2 linked regions of the Chelatococcus sp. YT9 genome follow. The protein of the gene in region 2 interacts with the protein of the main gene of each other region in a pairwise test. Links are inferred from orthologs where the notes say so. Each region holds a gene or a part of one and is shown on either strand. Other genes may lie near its edges. The genes, in order: eno and rpe.

Region 1 (8,535 bases), 1.4 Mb from region 2 along the record:
CCTCGTGCTCGGCCTTGTGCGCCAGCATGGGCGGACCGGCCACGTCGCCGATCGCATAGATGCCGGCGACGGAGGTCTTGCCGAGACCGTCGGTCTTGATCGTGCCGCGGTCGATGGTCACGCCGAGCGCCTCAAGCCCGAGGTTCTCGATATTGCCGACGACGCCCACCGCCGAGATGACCCGGTCGACGGTGAGGCTCTGGGTGCCGCCCTTGCCGTCGTCGATCGTGGCGGTCACGCTGTCCGCCTTCTTGTCGAGCTTGGTGACTTTGGCGCCGGTCATTACCTTGATGCCCTGCTTCTCGAAGCGCTTGCGCGCCAGCGCGGCGATCTCGGCATCTTCGACCGGCAGGATCTGCGGCAGCACCTCGACGACCGTCACCTCAGCGCCCAGCGTGCGGTAGAAGGAAGCGAACTCGATGCCGATCGCGCCTGAACCGACGACCAGCAAGGACTTCGGCATAGTCTCGGGGACCATGGCCTCGAAATACGTCCAGACCAGCTTGCCGTCGGGCTCAAGGCCGGGCAGCACGCGCGGGCGGGCACCCGTCGCCACGATGATATGCTTGGCTGCATAGGTGCCGGCGCCCTTGGTGCTCTTCGGCGCCGCGGCCGTGCCGTCGCGCGGCTTGGCCGCGTCCTTCACGACGATCTCGCCGGGCTTGGCGATCGTCGCCTGTCCCCAGATGACGTCGATCTTGTTCTTCTTCATAAGGAACGCGACGCCATTGTTCAGTTGGGTCGAGACCCCGCGCGAACGCTTCACGACGGCGGCTGGATCGGGACGGATCGTGCCCTCGAGGACCAGCCCGTAGTCCTTGGCGTGGGTGGCGTAGTGATAGATTTCCGCGGAGCGCAGCAGCGCCTTGGTGGGAATGCAGCCCCAGTTCAGGCAGATCCCGCCGAGATGCTCGCGCTCCACGACGGCCGTCTTGAAGCCCAGCTGCGCAGCACGGATCGCGGCTACATAACCGCCGGGACCGCCACCGATGACGATGATGTCGTATTGATCGGCCATTGACGCTCACTCTCTCTGTGATGACCGGGCTGTCGCCGCCGGTCATCGCGATCGAAAAGGCTGTGCCACAAAGTCTCGCGATGGCCGGGCCCACGCCCGGCCATGACGGCGTAACGCGGCGTTACACCAGCATTCCCATCGGGTTCTCGATGAGCTGCTTGAAGGCGGAGATGAGTTCCGCCCCCAGCGCACCATCGACGGCGCGGTGATCGGTCGACAGGGTCACGGTCATCACCGTGGCGATGGCTGGCGCATTGTTCTTCACCACGACGCGCTTCTCACCGGCGCCCACCGCGAGGATCGTCGCGTGGGGCGGATTGATGACCGCGGAGAAGTCCTTGATGCCAAACATGCCGAGGTTGGACACGGCCGTGGAGCCGCCCTGGTATTCCTCGGGCTTCAGCTTGCGGGTGCGGGCGCGCGCCGCATAATCCTTCATCTCGTTGGAGATGGTGGACAGCGTCTTCGTTTCCGCCTTGCGCACCACCGGCGTGATGAGGCCGCCCGGAATCGCGACGGCCACACCGACATCCGCATGCTTGTGGCGCAGCATGGCGCTGTCCGTCCAAGAGACATTGGCGTCCGGGACGCGTATGAGCGACACGGCAAGGGCCTTGATGACGAAGTCGTTGACCGAGACCTTGTAAGCAGGCTTGCCCTCGCCGTCCTTCGGCGCTGCGGCGTTGATCTGCTCCCGCAAGGCGAGCAGCGCATCGAGCTCGCAATCGACCGACAGGTAGAAATGCGGGATCGTCTGCTTGGACTCGGTCAGCCGGCGCGCGATGGTCTTGCGCATCGAATCGTGCGGGATCTCCTCGAAGCTGCCGGGTTCGAACAGCTTCTTGACCTGCTCGTCGGCCATGCCGGCCGCGAGCGGCGTGGCGGCCGTCTTCGGTGCCTGAGCTGCGGGCGCAGCGGCCGCCGGCGCCGGCTTGGCCGCACCCCCGGCAAGGGCGGCCTTCACGTCGCGCTCGACGACACGGCCATGCGGGCCCGAGCCGGCGATAGCCGCAATGTCGATGCCGCCGTCCCGGGCAAGACGCTTGGCGAGTGGGGAGGCGAATACCCGCCCCCCCTCGCCCGCCGGCTTCGCGACCGGTTGCGGCGCGGAGGTCACTGCAGCATCAGACTTGGCTTCGGCAGACTTGGCTTCGGCAGACTTGGCTTCCGCAGGTCTGGCTTCCGCAGGCTTGGCCTCGGCAGCTGCCGGCGCCTTGGCCGGCTGTTCAGTCTGTGGGGCCTCGCTCTTCGCGGGCGCAGCGGCTGCTCCACCCTTGCCGGCGCCGGCGGCGACTTCCTTAGGGTCCTCGCCGTCACTGGCGATGACCGCGATGAGCTCGTTCACAGGCACGTCGGCTGTGCCTTCAGGCACGACGATCTTGGCGAGGATGCCCTCGTCGACCGCCTCGACCTCCATGGTCGCTTTATCGGTCTCGATCTCGGCGAGCACATCACCGGACGAGACCTTGTCGCCTTCCTTCTTCAGCCACTTGGCGAGGTTGCCCTTCTCCATCGTGGGCGACAATGCTGGCATCAGGATATTGGCGGGCATGGTCGTTTCCTCAAAAACCAGTAGGCCGGCATGTCAGCGGTCATGCACCCAGCGCGGCCTCAAGAGGGTGGAGTAGCGCGAGCATTGTCAGGCGCCCTGCAGGCTTCCCACCCCGGGTGGAACCGGGGTGGATGAAACGGGAGGCATCGCCTGCCACGGCGGCTCACCGGTAGGTGACAGCCTTGACCGCCTCGATAACCTCGGCGACCGACGGCAGCGCAAGCTTCTCGAGATTGGCGGCATAGGGCATCGGCACGTCTTTGGCCGACACGCGCGCGACCGGAGCGTCGAGATAGTCGAAGGCTTCCGTCATGACGCGCGCCGCGATCTCAGCGCCGACGCCCGATTGCTGCCAACCTTCCTCGACGGTGACCAGACGGCCGGTCTTCTTCACGGAAGTGACAATGGTCTCGGTATCCATCGGCCGGATCGTCCTGAGGTCGATCACTTCGGCATTGATGCCTTCGCCCGCCAGTTCCTCGGCAGCCTTCAAGGCGTAGGTCATTCCGATCGACCAGGACACGATGGTGACGTCGGCGCCTTCGCGCACGATACGCGCCTTGCCGATCGGCAGGACGTAGTCGTCGAGCTTCGGCACCGGGAAGGAATGGCCGTAGAGGATTTCGTTCTCGAGGAAGATCACCGGATTGGGGTTCCGGATAGCCGCCTTGAGGAGGCCCTTGGCGTCGGCGGCGCTATAGGGCGCGATCACCGTCAGGCCGGGAATATGGCTGTACCAGGAGGCGTAGTCCTGGCTGTGCTGGGCGGCAACACGGGCGGCCGCGCCGTTCGGGCCGCGGAAGACGATCGGACAGCCGAGCTGGCCCCCGGACATATAGAGCGTCTTCGCGGCCGAGTTGATGATCTGATCGATCGCCTGCATGGCGAAGTTGAAGGTCATGAACTCGACGATGGGCTTGAGGCCTGTGAAGGCTGCGCCAACACCGAGACCGGCGAAGCCATGTTCGGTGATCGGCGTGTCGACGACGCGCCGGGCGGTAAACTCCTGCAGGAGACCCTGGGTCACCTTGTAGGCGCCCTGGTATTCCGCGACTTCCTCGCCCATCACGAAGACCGCCTCGTCGCGGCGCATCTCTTCTGCCATCGCGTCGCGCAAAGCCTCGCGAACGGTCATCTGGACGAATTCGGTGCCCTCGGGCACTTCCGGATCGGGCTGAGCCTTTGGCTGCGGCGGCACGGACACGGCCGAGGGCGCAGGCGAGGCAGGCTTGGGCGCCTCGGGCGCCTTCATCTCGCGCGCCGCGGCTTCGCTGGTCGATTCGTCCGGTGACGGCCTTGGCGCATCGGCGGGCTTCGCCGCGGACGCGGCAGAGACATCCTCACCCTCGCCGGCAATAAGGGCGATCGGCGTGTTGACGGCCACATCCTCGCTTCCCTCGGGGATGAGGATCTTGGCGAGCGTACCCTCGTCGACGGCTTCCACCTCCATGGTGGCCTTGTCCGTCTCGATCTCTGCGAGCACGTCGCCGGAGCGGACGCTATCGCCTTCTTTTTTAAGCCATTTAGACAGTTTGCCGCTTTCCATGGTCGGGGAAAGGGCGGGCATCAATACGTCGATGGGCATGGTCTGGACTTTCGCGAACGGTCTGAGGGCGCTTCGAGGCGGCCGGCCGACGCGGATGCGCCGGGACGGACTTGATCCCCGACGGACTACTTCAGGACATCTGTCCAGAGCTCGGACGGATCGGGTTCCGGGTCGTGGGTCGCGAAGTCTGCTGCCTCGTTGACGATCTCGCGCACCTGCGCGTCGACTGCCTTCAATTCGTCTTCCGGGACTTTCCAATCGTTCAGGAGCCTGCGGCGTACCTGCTCGATCGGATCATGCTCCTCGCGCATCCGCTGCACTTCGTCCTTGGACCGGTACTTTGCCGGGTCGGACATGGAGTGGCCGCGATAGCGGTAGGTCTGCATCTCGAGGATATAGGGGCCGTTGCCGGCGCGAGCCCATTCCATGGCGCGCTCGCCGGCCGCCTTGACCGCGCGCACATCCATGCCGTCCACCTGCTCGCCGGGGATATTGAACGAGGAGCCTCGCTTCGAGAAATCCGTCTGAGCTGAGGAGCGCGCCACCGAGGTGCCCATCGCATAGCGATTGTTCTCGATGACATAGACAACGGGGAGCTTCCACAGCTCCGCCATGTTGAAGCTCTCGTAGACCTGCCCCTGGTTGGCGGCACCATCACCGAAGTAGGTCAGGCTAACGCGCTTTTCGTTCCGGTAGCGATTGGCGAAGGCGAGCCCGGTGCCGAGCGACACCTGCGCGCCGACGATGCCATGGCCACCGTAGAAGTTCTTCTCCTTGGAGAACATGTGCATCGAGCCACCTTTGCCCTTGGAGTAGCCTCCGCGGCGGCCGGTGAGCTCGGCCATGACGCCCTTGGCATCCATGCCAGCGGCCAACATGTGGCCGTGGTCACGATAGCCGGTGATGACCTGGTCGCCTTCCTTCGAGGCGGCCTGCATGCCGACCACGACGGCTTCCTGGCCGATGTAGAGGTGACAGAAGCCGCCGATCAGGCCCATGCCGTACATCTGGCCGGCCTTTTCCTCGAAGCGGCGGATAAGGAGCATCTCGCGGAAAGCAGCGAGGTCCTGGTCCTTGGTGAAATCAGCTGGAGATGTGGAGCCTGCCCTGGCGGAATTGCGCGCTGTGGTGGCTGTCTTCTTGGCCGGCGCCTTGGTGGCGCGGCTGCCGCGGCGAGTTCCGGCGGCGTCTGAGGTCACGGAGTCAATCTTGGCGTCCGAGCGCGAAGATTTTCGAGCAGCTAGGGACATCAGCATCCTCCCGAAGCGAGTTCTTGGGAGAATATGTAACGTACCCCCGCGCTATTGGCGAGCCCCAAACCGTATAAATATTAGATACAACTGCAACTAACAGCCTGAAAACGCGCGTCTTTTTTAGCTTAACCGATTTTCGGTTAAGGGGGTGACGACCCACGCGTGACAGGCGACGCGAAGGATTTCGAGCCCCCTTCTGCCTCAGCATTAAGTAGTATAACGACTTCGTTTTTATGCACAAATCCGAGCGTCTGGCGGACCTGGCCGTCGAGCACGTCATAGTCGATCGTGTCGGATCGCAGCATCGAGGCGCGCTTCTCCCAGGAGGCTCTCTCTGCCTTCAGGGCTGTGAGCTCCTCCGTCAACTCGAACTTCTCGCGCTTCAGCTCACGTTTGGCTTCAAGGCCACGCGCGCCGTGGTGCGCGTGGAAGACGAAATATCCCACGATAGCGCTCGATATCGCATAGAGCGCGAGGGGAATGAGGACAGCACGGCGACGTTTGCGAACTACCATACGGTGATGATGCTCGCTCGTGGTTAAAAAGCGGTTAGAACGCCGGGGTTGTCACCTGTCATGCGTGAAAAAAATGGCCGGGAGTTACCCGGCCATTGTCTGGGTTCCGAAGCTGTCGCGGTGGGATCAGCCGCGCGCCAGCGCGGCGAGCGCCGCACGGCCCGCGTAACGGGCTTCAGTATCGAGTTCCTGCTCGATGCGCAGGAGCTGGTTGTACTTTGCCGTACGGTCCGAACGGGCCAGCGAGCCGGTCTTGATCTGCCCGCAATTCGTCGCGACCGCGAGGTCGGCGATCGTCGAATCCTCGGTTTCACCCGAGCGGTGCGACATCACGGCCCGATAGGCGCTGCGCTGGGCGAGGTCGACGGCAGCAAGCGTCTCGGTGAGCGAGCCGATCTGGTTCACCTTCACGAGGATGGCGTTGCCGACGCCCCGGTTGATGCCTTCCTGAAGACGCGTGACGTTGGTGACGAAGAGGTCGTCGCCGACGAGCTGCGTCTTGGTGCCGACGGCGTCAGTGAGCGCCTTCCACCCCTCCCAGTCGTCCTCGGACATGCCGTCCTCGATCGAGGCGATCGGATAGTCGGCGACGAGCTTGGCGAGATAGGCCACCTGCTCCTCCGGCGAGCGGGTCTTGCCTTCACCGGCATAGACGTAAGAGCCGTTCTTGAAGAACTCGGTCGCTGCGCAGTCGAGCGCCAGAACCACATCGCGGCCAGGCTCGAAGCCGGCGGTTCGGATGGCTTGCATGACGAAATCAAGGGCCGCCTCCGCCGACGGCAGGTTCGGCGCGAAGCCGCCTTCGTCGCCGACATTCGTGTTATGGCCGGCGTCTTTCAGGGCCTTCTTCAACGTGTGGAAGATCTCGGCGCCGGTGCGGAGCGCCTCGGAGAAGCTTGGCGCACCAACGGGCATCACCATGAATTCCTGGAAGTCGATGGGGTTGTCCGCATGGGCGCCGCCATTGACGATATTCATCATCGGCACGGGCAGGACGCGCGCCTGGGTGCCGCCGACATAACGGTAGAGCGGCAAGCCACTCGCCTGCGCGGCCGCCTTGGCAACCGCCAGCGACACGCCGAGGATCGCATTGGCACCGATTCGGGATTTGTTCGGCGTGCCGTCGAGTTCGATCAGAGCCTCGTCGATCCTTACCTGATCCTGCGCATCGAGGCCGCCGATCGCCTCGAAGACTTCCGTATTGACGGCGTCGACAGCCTTCAGCACGCCCTTGCCGAGATAACGCGATTTATCGCCGTCGCGCAGCTCGACCGCCTCGTGGGCACCTGTCGAGGCGCCCGAGGGGACCGCCGCACGGCCGAAGGAGCCATCTTCCAGCGCGACATCGACCTCGACGGTGGGATTGCCGCGACTGTCGAGTATTTCACGGGCGACGATATCGACGATCGATGTCATGAAGCATCCTCCCAGCCACAAGCGGGCTGTACAATTGACAACAGGCCGCCCGCGGCGCGGACGGCAGCCTTGGAAAACACCGTCCGGCTTTTACGCCAACTGCTCCGGACGGCAAAGGGCGGATACGCGGACCGCGTCCGGGCTTGCGCCGGGAGGCCGCGTGAGCCACAGAACTCGGCGTAAAAGGATGACACCGAGATGACAAGCGACCTCAAGCCTGCAAACTTGCAACTGGGCAAGCCCACCGCCCTCCCCGCATCTCCCGATGAGGCGGAGCTCGATCGGGTGCCCAATCCGCAGGCCGGCACGCGCTATGTCGCGCGCTTCACCTGCCCGGAATTCACGTCTCTCTGCCCGGTCACCGGCCAGCCGGATTTTGGCATTCTCGTGATCGACTATGTGCCGGGCGAGTGGCTCGTGGAATCAAAGTCCCTGAAGCTCTATCTCCACGCCTTCCGCAACCATGGCGCCTTCCATGAGGACTGCACCGTCTCGATCGGGCTGCGCCTCGCAGCGCTCCTTGAGCCCGTGTGGCTGCGGATCGGCGGTTATTGGTACCCGCGCGGCGGCATCCCGATCGACGTCTTCTGGCAGACCGGCGCCCCGCCCGATGGCTTGTTCCTGCCCGACCAGGGCGTGCCGCCCTACCGCGCGCGGGGATAGACCCGTGGCAGGAGCTTCCCCCAAGCATCGTGGCACGTTGGCCCTCGGGATGAATCCCCTTCCCGTCGCTACGCGACGCCGGGGATGACACACCGCCTTGGCGCATCAGGCTCCGTGTCATCTCCGGCGGGCCGCATAGCAGCCCGAAAGGGATCTATGAACGCACGATGCGCCGGAGGGACAACGTCGGTCCGCAAGGCTCGCTACGGCGCGGTGCTGTTCCAGGCCTTGACGAGGTCGTTGACCAGGGCCGCGGGGTCCGCTGCCCGCATGACGCCGCCCATGACGGCGATGCCCGCGATACCGGCCCGACGGCAGACAGGGATTGCGGCGGTATCGATTCCGCCGATGGCGATCACCGGTAGAGAGCTCGCTGCCACGATCGCGGCGAGCCCATCCGGGCCGAGCGCCGGCCCGTAACCCGGCTTGCTCGTGGTCAGAAAGGCAGGCCCTGCCACCAGGTAGTCCAATGCCGTGGACGACGCCGCGGCGGCTTCCGCAGGGCTATGCACCGACTGGCCGATAAGCGCATCGAGGCCGAGCCGCGCGCGTGCGGCTCGGGCATCACCGGC
Region 2 (8,360 bases):
CGCCGGCAAGGCGCCCGAGGGCGAAGTCGAGCGTGACGGTGGCGTCTGGCCCGATCATGCGCTCGACGGAGGAATGCGATATGTCGCGTTCGTGCCAGAGGGCCACGTTTTCCATCGCCGGCAGCGCATAGCTGCGCACCATGCGCGCGAGGCCGGTGAGGTTTTCCGTCAGCACCGGGTTGCGCTTGTGCGGCATCGCGGACGAGCCCTTCTGGCCTTCCGAGAAAAACTCCTCAGCCTCATAGACTTCCGAGCGCTGGAGATGGCGGATCTCCGTCGCGAGCCGCTCGATCGACGAGGCGATCACCCCGAGCGTCGCGAAGAACATCGCGTGCCGATCCCGCGGGATGACCTGCGTGGAGACCGGCTCGACGGCGAGCCCCATCTTGTCGGCCACATAGGCCTCGATGCGCGGATCGATGTTGGCGAAGGTGCCGACGGCGCCGGAGATGGCGCAGGTCGCGACCTCCTCCCGCGCGGCCACGAGGCGGTCGCGGTTACGCTTGAACTCGGCATAGGCCTGCGCGAGCTTGAGGCCGAAGGTAACGGGCTCGGCGTGGATGCCGTGCGAGCGGCCGATGGTCGGCGTCATCTTGTATTCGAAGGCGCGCCGCTCCAGCGCGGCGAGCAGGGTGTCGATATCCTTGAGGAGGATGTCGCTGGCCTTGACGAGCTGCACGTTGAAGCAGGTGTCGAGCACGTCCGACGACGTCATGCCCTGGTGCACGAAGCGGGCTTCAGGCCCGACGATCTCGGCGAGATGGGTCAGGAAGGCGATGACGTCGTGCTTCACCTCGCGCTCGATGGCATCGATGCGCTCGACGTCGAACGTGGCGGCGGAGCCCTTCTCCCAGACCTTTTCGGCGGCCTCTTTCGGCACCACCCCGAGCTCGGCCAGCGCCGTCGTGGCATGAGCCTCGATCTCGAACCAGATGCGAAACTTCGTTTCGGGCGACCAGATGGCAACCATCTCGGGGCGAGAGTAGCGGGGGATCATCACCTATTCCTCGTTGAACGGGGGCTGCCTTGTCTTATCCGTGGCCGCCTCACCTATAATACTCGTCGGGCCTCGTCACCTCCCAGGGACTTGGCCTCATACGTCCTGGCCTCATAACGTGCTGGCTGACTAAAGTCGGGGGCCAGTAAAGTCTCCGGGCCTTACGCCCATTCGCCGCGAGCCGTCTCAGCCGCTTTGCGAATGGCATCGATATGGCCGGAATAATGCGCCGCGCCGTCCTTGAACACCGCCGAGCCGGCGACCAGCACGTCGGCGCCGGCCGCGGTGACAAGCGGCGCCGTCGCGGCCGTGATACCGCCGTCGACCTCGATGTGAATAGCCCGTCCGGCGACCATGTCGCGGATCGCGGCAACCTTTTCCACGGCCGACGGAATGAAGCTCTGCCCGCCGAACCCTGGATTGACGCTCATCACCAGCACGAGATCGACGAGATCGAGCACATGGGCGACGGCGGATGCCGGTGTGGCCGGATTGAGCGCGACGCCCGCCTTCTTGCCGAGGGCCCGGATCGTTTGCAGCGAGCGATGCAAATGCGGCCCGGCTTCGGCATGGACCGTGATGAGATCGGCGCCGGCCTGGGCGAAGGCCTCGAGATAGGGATCGACCGGGGCGATCATCAGATGCACATCGAGCGTCTTCGGTGTCACGGGGCGGATGGCCCGCACGACTTCAGGCCCGAAGCTGATATTCGGCACGAAATGACCATCCATCACATCCACATGGATCCAGTCCGCGCCCGCCCCGTCGATGGCACGGACCTCCTCGCCGAAGCGGGCGAAGTCGGCGGCGAGAATCGAGGGGGCGATGATGATGGGGCTACTCATGGGTGTGGTTGCCATTGCTGCCAAGATGACCGGTCAGGATGTGCGAGACCGGCAGGTAGCACGCCCGCCGCGGTGCGGCAAATCACAGGCGACGATAAAGCCTTATGAAGATGGTGTTGCACCGGCAGAAAAGCTATGCAAGCTCGTCGTTTCACAGCGCGGTGATCGAGGGATTCCATGCAATCTGACGTCGTGGTGCTCGGCGCGGGCATCGTTGGTATTTCCGTTGCTCTTCATCTTCAGAAGCGTGGGCGCTCCGTTGTTCTCCTCGATCGTCGCGGTCCGGCGCAGGAAACGTCCTATGGCAATGCCGGGCTGGTGCAGAGCGAGGGCGTTTACCCCTATGGCTTCCCGCATGATTTCGGCGCGTTGCTTCGCTACGGCCTCAACCGCACCATCGACGCACATTACCATCCTTCCGCGCTGCTCGATCTTGCGCCATTCCTGTGGAAATACTGGCACCATTCCCGTCCGGCGCGCCATGCGGAGATCGCCAGGAAATACGCCACCCTGATCGCCCACTGCGTGTCCGAGCACGACGCGTTGGCGCGCGAGGCGGACGCCACCCAGTTCTTCAAGCGAGACGGCTGGTTCAAGGTGTTTCGTACACCTCAGCAGCGCGACATTCGCCTCGCAGAGGCGGAGCGCTGGCATCGCGAATTCGGGCTTGGCTATCGGGCGCTCGACTTGCCGACGCTTGAGGCTGAGGAGCCGCATCTGGCGCCCGTCCTCATCGGTGGGCTGCACTGGACCGAGCCAACCACGATCAATGACCCGCACGGGCTGGCGGTTGCCTATTTCAAGCATTTCGAGGCGCTCGGCGGCCGCTATGTGCAAGGCAATGCCGCCACCCTCGAGAACGTCGGCCAGGGTTGGCGCCTCGTCACGCCACACGGGCCGCTCACGGCAGGAACGGCCGTCGTGGCGCTGGGACCGTGGGCGGACATGGTGACGAAGCCGCTCGGCTACCGCCTACCGCTCGCCGTGAAGCGCGGATATCACATGCATTACCGGCCCGCGGGCGACGCGAAGCTGAACCACCCGGTGCTCGACACCGAGCGTGGTTATTTCCTGGTGCCGATGGCACGCGGTGTCCGCCTGACCACGGGCGCGGAATTCGCCCGTCGCGACGGTATGAAAACGCCGGTGCAGTTGGCACGCGCCGAGCCCATCGCGCGGGAGTTCTTCCCGCTCGCTGAACGGCTGGACAACGAGCCCTGGATGGGCGCGCGGCCCTGCACGCCCGATATGATGCCCATCATCGGCAAGGCGCCCCGCCATCCCAATCTCTGGTTCTCCTTCGGCCATGCCCACCATGGCCTCACGCTTGGTCCGGTTACGGGACGGTTGATCGCCGAAATGGTCACCGGAGAGACGCCCTTCGTCGATCCGACACCCTTCCGGGTTGATCGGTTCTGAGAGGGCGGGAAAGACCTTCTCTTGCCGAGACGTTCTTCCCTCACCCTGTCCCTCTCCCACTCGGGAGAGGGGACGCTAGTGATCGGCCGTTGTGTGACGGTAATGGCTGGCTCACACCTCTCCCCGGCGGGAAGAGGCGGGCACGCCAAGTCGGGGTATTGCCGGCTTGGCGCTTTCCCGATGGTCAGCACGGCAACAGCCGTGTTGCCATGTGCCGGGTCAGGGTGCATCGCGCGCCGGCAGGTGAGCGCAGGCTCAGCCGCTCCGCCCGAACTTGTCGCGCCAAGCCGGCGGTGATTCCGGAAACGGCAGGGCGGTTGCCTCATAGACGCCGCGTGCGATGGCGCGCGCCAGGCAATCGGCGGCCGTCGCACCGATTTCGATGATGTCGTTGTAACGGTCGATCAAAGGCTTGCGACCGGTGGCCGCGGCGAAGACCGTGTCGCCGTCGAAAAGCGCGTGCGACAGCCGCAGCCCCTTGGCGAGGCCGGTCTGGGCCACCATGGCGAGGCGCTTGGCCATCGCCTTGTCGAGCACGGCGTCGGTCGCCACCATGGCGATGGTGGTCGCGGGCTGTGGGCCGCCCTTCCAGTGCATGGGCCGCATCTCCGGGCGGACATGGGCGGGCAGGCCGAGACCGCCGAACTCCGCGTCCACTTCATAGGCGCCGGCCCAGAAATGCGGGCCGCCGTCGATGACCGCAGATCCAATGGCATTGACGACGACCATCGCGCCGACGGTGAAGCCATTGTTCGTCACGGCGCTGGCCGAGCCGAGACCGCCCTTGAGATTAACCGTCGTGGCGCCATAGCCGCCGCCCGCCGTTCCCAACGCGAAGTCTTCGGTGGCTGCCTCGCAGGCAGCGTAGCCCAGCTCGCGATAGGGCGGATAGCGGCCCCAGTCCTTGTCGCCGCCGTTGAGCAGGTCGAAACAGATGGCCTGCGGGACGAGCGGCACGCGTACCGAGCCGACGAGAAAGCCGCGCTCGTGCTCGCGCAGCCAAGCCTGAACGCCGCCGGCCGCATCGAGACCGAAGCCGGATCCGCCAGACAAGACAATGGCATCGACCCCTTCGGCGACGGTGTCCGGTTCGAGGCAACCGGTGTCGCGGCTTGCAGGACCGCCGCCAACCGCAATCCAGGAGGCTGTGGTCGCCTCATCGAAAAGCGCGACGGTTACACCTGAAGCGAGCTTTTCATCATGGGAATTGCCGACTCGGATGCCCGCGACATCGGTGATGAGGTTGCGACCTGCGCCCATGCTTTTTCCCCCGGTACAAAGCGGACCTGATGGCCACACTGCCTGATATGCGGCGGTCATTTCAATAGCGGGCCGCATCCCGTGCCGTCGCTCACATTCGCGCAATGTGGCGCTATGTGCTCTTCCTCCGCCAGAGGGCGACCGCTAGAACAGCCGGCATGACGCACGTGTCCTTTTCCGCCGCAGCGCTGGCCGGACTGCTGAGCTTCCTCAGCCCCTGCGTGTTGCCGCTCGTTCCGCCGTATCTCACCTATCTGGCAGGCACGACGATTGACGAGCTCGGGACGCGGGCAGCGCCAAAGGTCAACCGGCGCGTGATCGCGACGGCACTCCTGTTCGTGCTTGGCTTTTCCACCGTCTTCGTGCTGCTGGGTGCCACCGCCTCGGCGCTAGGACAGATCTTTCGCCAATACGTGCATATCCTCGGCACGCTCGCTGGCGTCGCGATCATCATCATGGGCCTGCACTTCCTTGGCGTGTTCCGCCTGGCTTTTCTCTATCGCGAGGCGCGGGTCAGCGTGCGCAAGCCGGCAGGCCTTGGTGGCGCCTATGTCATGGGCCTCGCTTTCGCGCTGGGCTGGACGCCCTGTATCGGGCCGATCCTCGCGGCAATCCTGGCGGTTGCGGGTTCCGAGGACTCCGCGGGGCAGGGCGCGCTTCTCCTCGCGATCTATTCCGCTGGTCTCGGCATTCCCTTTCTCATCGCAGCCTTCGCCATGCCGCCGTTCATCGCCTTCCTGAAGCGCATGCGCACACGGCTCCAGCTCGTCGAAAAGGCGATGGGGGCGCTCCTCATCCTCACTGGCATCGCTTTTCTCACCGGCAGCATCACCAACATGTCCTTCTGGCTGTTGGAGACCTTTCCAGCGCTCGGGCAGCTCGGCTGAGCAGCCGCTCAAGCGGGATCCGCGTTACTGCGAGCGAATGGCCGCCGCTGGCCATGCTAATGTTGCCGGAGATGTACCCCTCTTTCGATACCCTGTAACAATGGCTCCGCGCCACGTTTGAGCTTTGCCCCGTGGGAGAGCCCGCGGTGGTCGAAAGGGCCTACGGCGCGGAAGATGGAGCGGGGCGATGAATAATGCGGCGGCGATCACCACGATAGCACGTGCTCTAGAGAACAAGCCGGACATTCGGGCGCTGTTTCTAGGAGGGAGCTACGGCGTAGGCCTCGAGGATGCCTACAGCGATCTCGACTTCATCTCCGTGACCGCCGCCGGCCCGACGGATGCATTCGCCAGCCTCTGGCGCGACGCCGTCGGCCAGACGGGGGAGATTGTTCTTTGGTGGGATCGGCAGGTCAAGCCGATGCTTATCAACGCCATCACGGCTGAATGGCTGCGCGTCGACGTGCAGATTGTGGTGCCCGAGCAGATGCAGCAGTTCTCGCAGGGCAGCATCAAGGTGCTTTTCGATCACGACCGCATCTATGACGCTTTGGCTCGAGTGCCCGACGTGAGTGCGCCGAACCAGCGACGCTTGAAATGGCAGTTTGAAGAATTCATCCGAATCCTTGGATTGCTGCCTCTCGCCATAGACGGCAGGAGTATATCAATTCAGTAACCGGCGTTTTCCACCTTCGCAATCTGCTCATTGATCTTCTTATCGAGGAGACAGGAGCCCCCAATAGGGGCGGTGCACTGCACTTGAACAGGTTGATCACCCGCGAACACCGGGATGTCCTCGAGGCCTTGCCCGCGCTTACGCCGCACCGCGAGGCGATTGTCCCGGCTTATCTCGCCTATGCGACCGCTTATCTCCCGAGAGCCCGGCGGTTCGCGCGAACCCTCGGCATCGAATGGCCCGAGCGATTTGAAGAGGCAATGTGGGCACGCCTCAAAAGGGAGCTGGCGATCGATCAACCCCATATCGCACCTTGAGGAGGCGTCGGGATGGCGCTGTTCGGAGCGCGCATCAGAAAATGAGATCGAAAAATTAATAAGTTTCGACAACTGAAGATTTGGATCGCAAGCGCGGAGCTCGCGAGGCAGGCCCACCAGCCGGATAGAAACAGCCCGCCACAGTGACCTGAGGCGGGCTGCTCAAAGCACGAAGCTCCGAAAATCAGTTAGTCAGCTCATTGCCGGCATAATTGATCTTGCCGTCGGCATCTTTCTTCCAGACATACATGACGTAGTCCGGACGGGTGATGTCGCCCTTCTTGTCGAAGGAGAGATCGCCGAGCACGGTCTTGAAGGTCTTGCCGGAGTGGATGACCTCCGCGACCTTCTTGGGATCGAGGGATTTTGCTTCCTCGGCCGCTTGCTTGACGATCTGCACGCCAGCATAAGTGTAAAGCGTGTAGGCCTCGGGATCGATGTTCTTTTTCTTGAACTCGGCCACCGCATCTTTCGCGGCAGCGTTCTTCCGCGGATCGGGCGCGAATGTCATCAGCGTGCCCTCAGCACCTGGGCCTGCAATCGAGACAAACTCACTCGACACGATGCCGTCGCCTGACATCAACGGCGCTTTGAGACCCTGGTCTCGCATCTGACGGATGATGAGACCGGCTTCGGTGTAGAGGCCACCGAAGTAGACGAGGTCGACATTCGCACTTTTCAGCTTGGAGGCGAGAGCTGAATAGTCCTTCTCGCCTGTATTGACGCCCTCATAGAGCACGGGCTTCACGCCCTTGGCTTCCATTGCCTTCTGGGTCTCATCGGCAAGGCCCTTGCCATAGGGCGTCTTGTCGTGAACGACCGCGACGTTCTTGCCCTTGAAATTCTGGGCGATGTAAGCGCCAGCCACGGCTCCCTGCTGATCATCACGGCCGCAGGTGCGGAAGATATTCCACATCTTGCGCTCGGTCAGCGTAGGATTCGTGGAGGCCGGCGAGATCGCCAGTATTCCCGCCTCGTTATAGACCTCGGAAGCCGGGATCGACACGCCGGAATTGAAATGTCCGATGACGAATTTCACGCCCTCGCCAGCGAATTTATTGGCGACCGAAACGCCCTGCTTGGGATCTGCGACATCGTCGCCGACGGAGAGGACGATCTTCTCGCCGAGAATGCCGCCGGCCTTGTTGATATCCTCGACAGCCTGTTCGGCACCATTCTTGAGCTGGGCACCGAAGGAGGCGCTGCCTCCCGTCATCGGGCCGGCCACGCCCATTTTCACATCGGCCAGCGCCATGCCGCTGAAGGCCAAGCCAAAACCCAGCGCCACGCTTGCCAATAGAAAATTCTTGTTCATACGGCAACTCCTCTGGATCTCCCCCGAAGCCCGGGGGGCTTCGCTGACGGGCTTTACGCCCATCCCTGACTATGACTGTCGCGCCTTTTCCGCGCGAAGTCATCCGGATTCCGACACTCCGTTCTTCACCTTTCGGCCAGTATTGCCCCCCGAATCTTAAGCGCTGCTATGGTTGCCGCTGTCCTGGCGGCGCTCCCGCCAGCTAAATGCGCTTGTTCGCTCATAAAGCCAGCGATATTGGGTCGTCATCTGCCTTGTACGCGTATAGCGGTAACCCGCTAAGCCGATGACGGATATAACGATAGTATCGACGATGTAGTAATGAATGGAAAGCAGCAGTCCATTAAATAAAGCGAAGTGAATAAACCGTACGCCGAGGCCAAGAACCATCAGGTAGGCTATACATTGCGCGACACTTCCCCACGTCCTCGCGACGGCGCGGCCCGTCATCCACGCAGCCCACCCCCCCATGATGCAGGTCACCAGCACGAAGAGCCAAAATGACGGTTCTTCATAGAGAATGCCCTGCATATCAGTGCCTCCCGCCTTCGAGATAGGCCGCGCGCACCTGAGGATCCGCAAGAAGATCCTTCCCCGTGCCCGACATGGTGATGGAGCCTGTTACCATCACATAGGCGCGGTGC

Evidence for each region.
Region 1: the proteins of rpe (region 2) and eno interact in binary tests that used the Escherichia coli proteins (3 or more experiments, as listed by UniProt). The link is inferred for Chelatococcus sp. YT9 from one-to-one orthologs.

The regions. Positions count from the first base shown.
Region 1 is NZ_JAHBRW010000001.1:4,102,532-4,111,066, reverse strand. Bases 5,156-8,079 are described here. They hold eno (phosphopyruvate hydratase), read right to left. Parts: upstream 7,301-8,079; coding sequence 6,011-7,300; downstream 5,156-6,010. Other genes in these bases: queF (preQ(1) synthase), read left to right, coding at 7,499-7,963; KIO76_RS18965 (FtsB family cell division protein), read right to left, coding at 5,510-5,884; pdhA (pyruvate dehydrogenase (acetyl-transferring) E1 component subunit alpha), read right to left, coding at 5,156-5,315. Outside these bases: lpdA (dihydrolipoyl dehydrogenase), read right to left, coding at 1-1,018; KIO76_RS18980 (pyruvate dehydrogenase complex dihydrolipoamide acetyltransferase), read right to left, coding at 1,140-2,570; KIO76_RS18975 (pyruvate dehydrogenase complex E1 component subunit beta), read right to left, coding at 2,734-4,155; more of pdhA, read right to left, coding at 4,242-5,155; KIO76_RS18950 (thiamine phosphate synthase), read right to left, coding at 8,167-8,535. UniProt on the Escherichia coli protein: Catalyzes the reversible conversion of 2-phosphoglycerate (2-PG) into phosphoenolpyruvate (PEP). It is essential for the degradation of carbohydrates via glycolysis.
Region 2 is NZ_JAHBRW010000001.1:2,729,297-2,737,656, forward strand. Bases 1-2,749 are described here. They hold rpe (ribulose-phosphate 3-epimerase), read right to left. Parts: upstream 1,843-2,749; coding sequence 1,159-1,842; downstream 1-1,158. Other genes in these bases: purB (adenylosuccinate lyase), read right to left, coding at 1-997; KIO76_RS12425 (NAD(P)/FAD-dependent oxidoreductase), read left to right, coding at 2,020-2,749. Also shown: more of KIO76_RS12425, read left to right, coding at 2,750-3,261; KIO76_RS12430 (P1 family peptidase), read right to left, coding at 3,517-4,521; KIO76_RS12435 (cytochrome c biogenesis CcdA family protein), read left to right, coding at 4,680-5,408; KIO76_RS12440 (hypothetical protein), read left to right, coding at 5,596-6,084; KIO76_RS12445 (hypothetical protein), read left to right, coding at 6,168-6,401; KIO76_RS12450 (branched-chain amino acid ABC transporter substrate-binding protein), read right to left, coding at 6,586-7,716; KIO76_RS12455 (DUF6867 family protein), read right to left, coding at 7,873-8,247; KIO76_RS12460 (ABC transporter ATP-binding protein), read right to left, coding at 8,249-8,360. UniProt on the Escherichia coli protein: Catalyzes the reversible epimerization of D-ribulose 5-phosphate to D-xylulose 5-phosphate.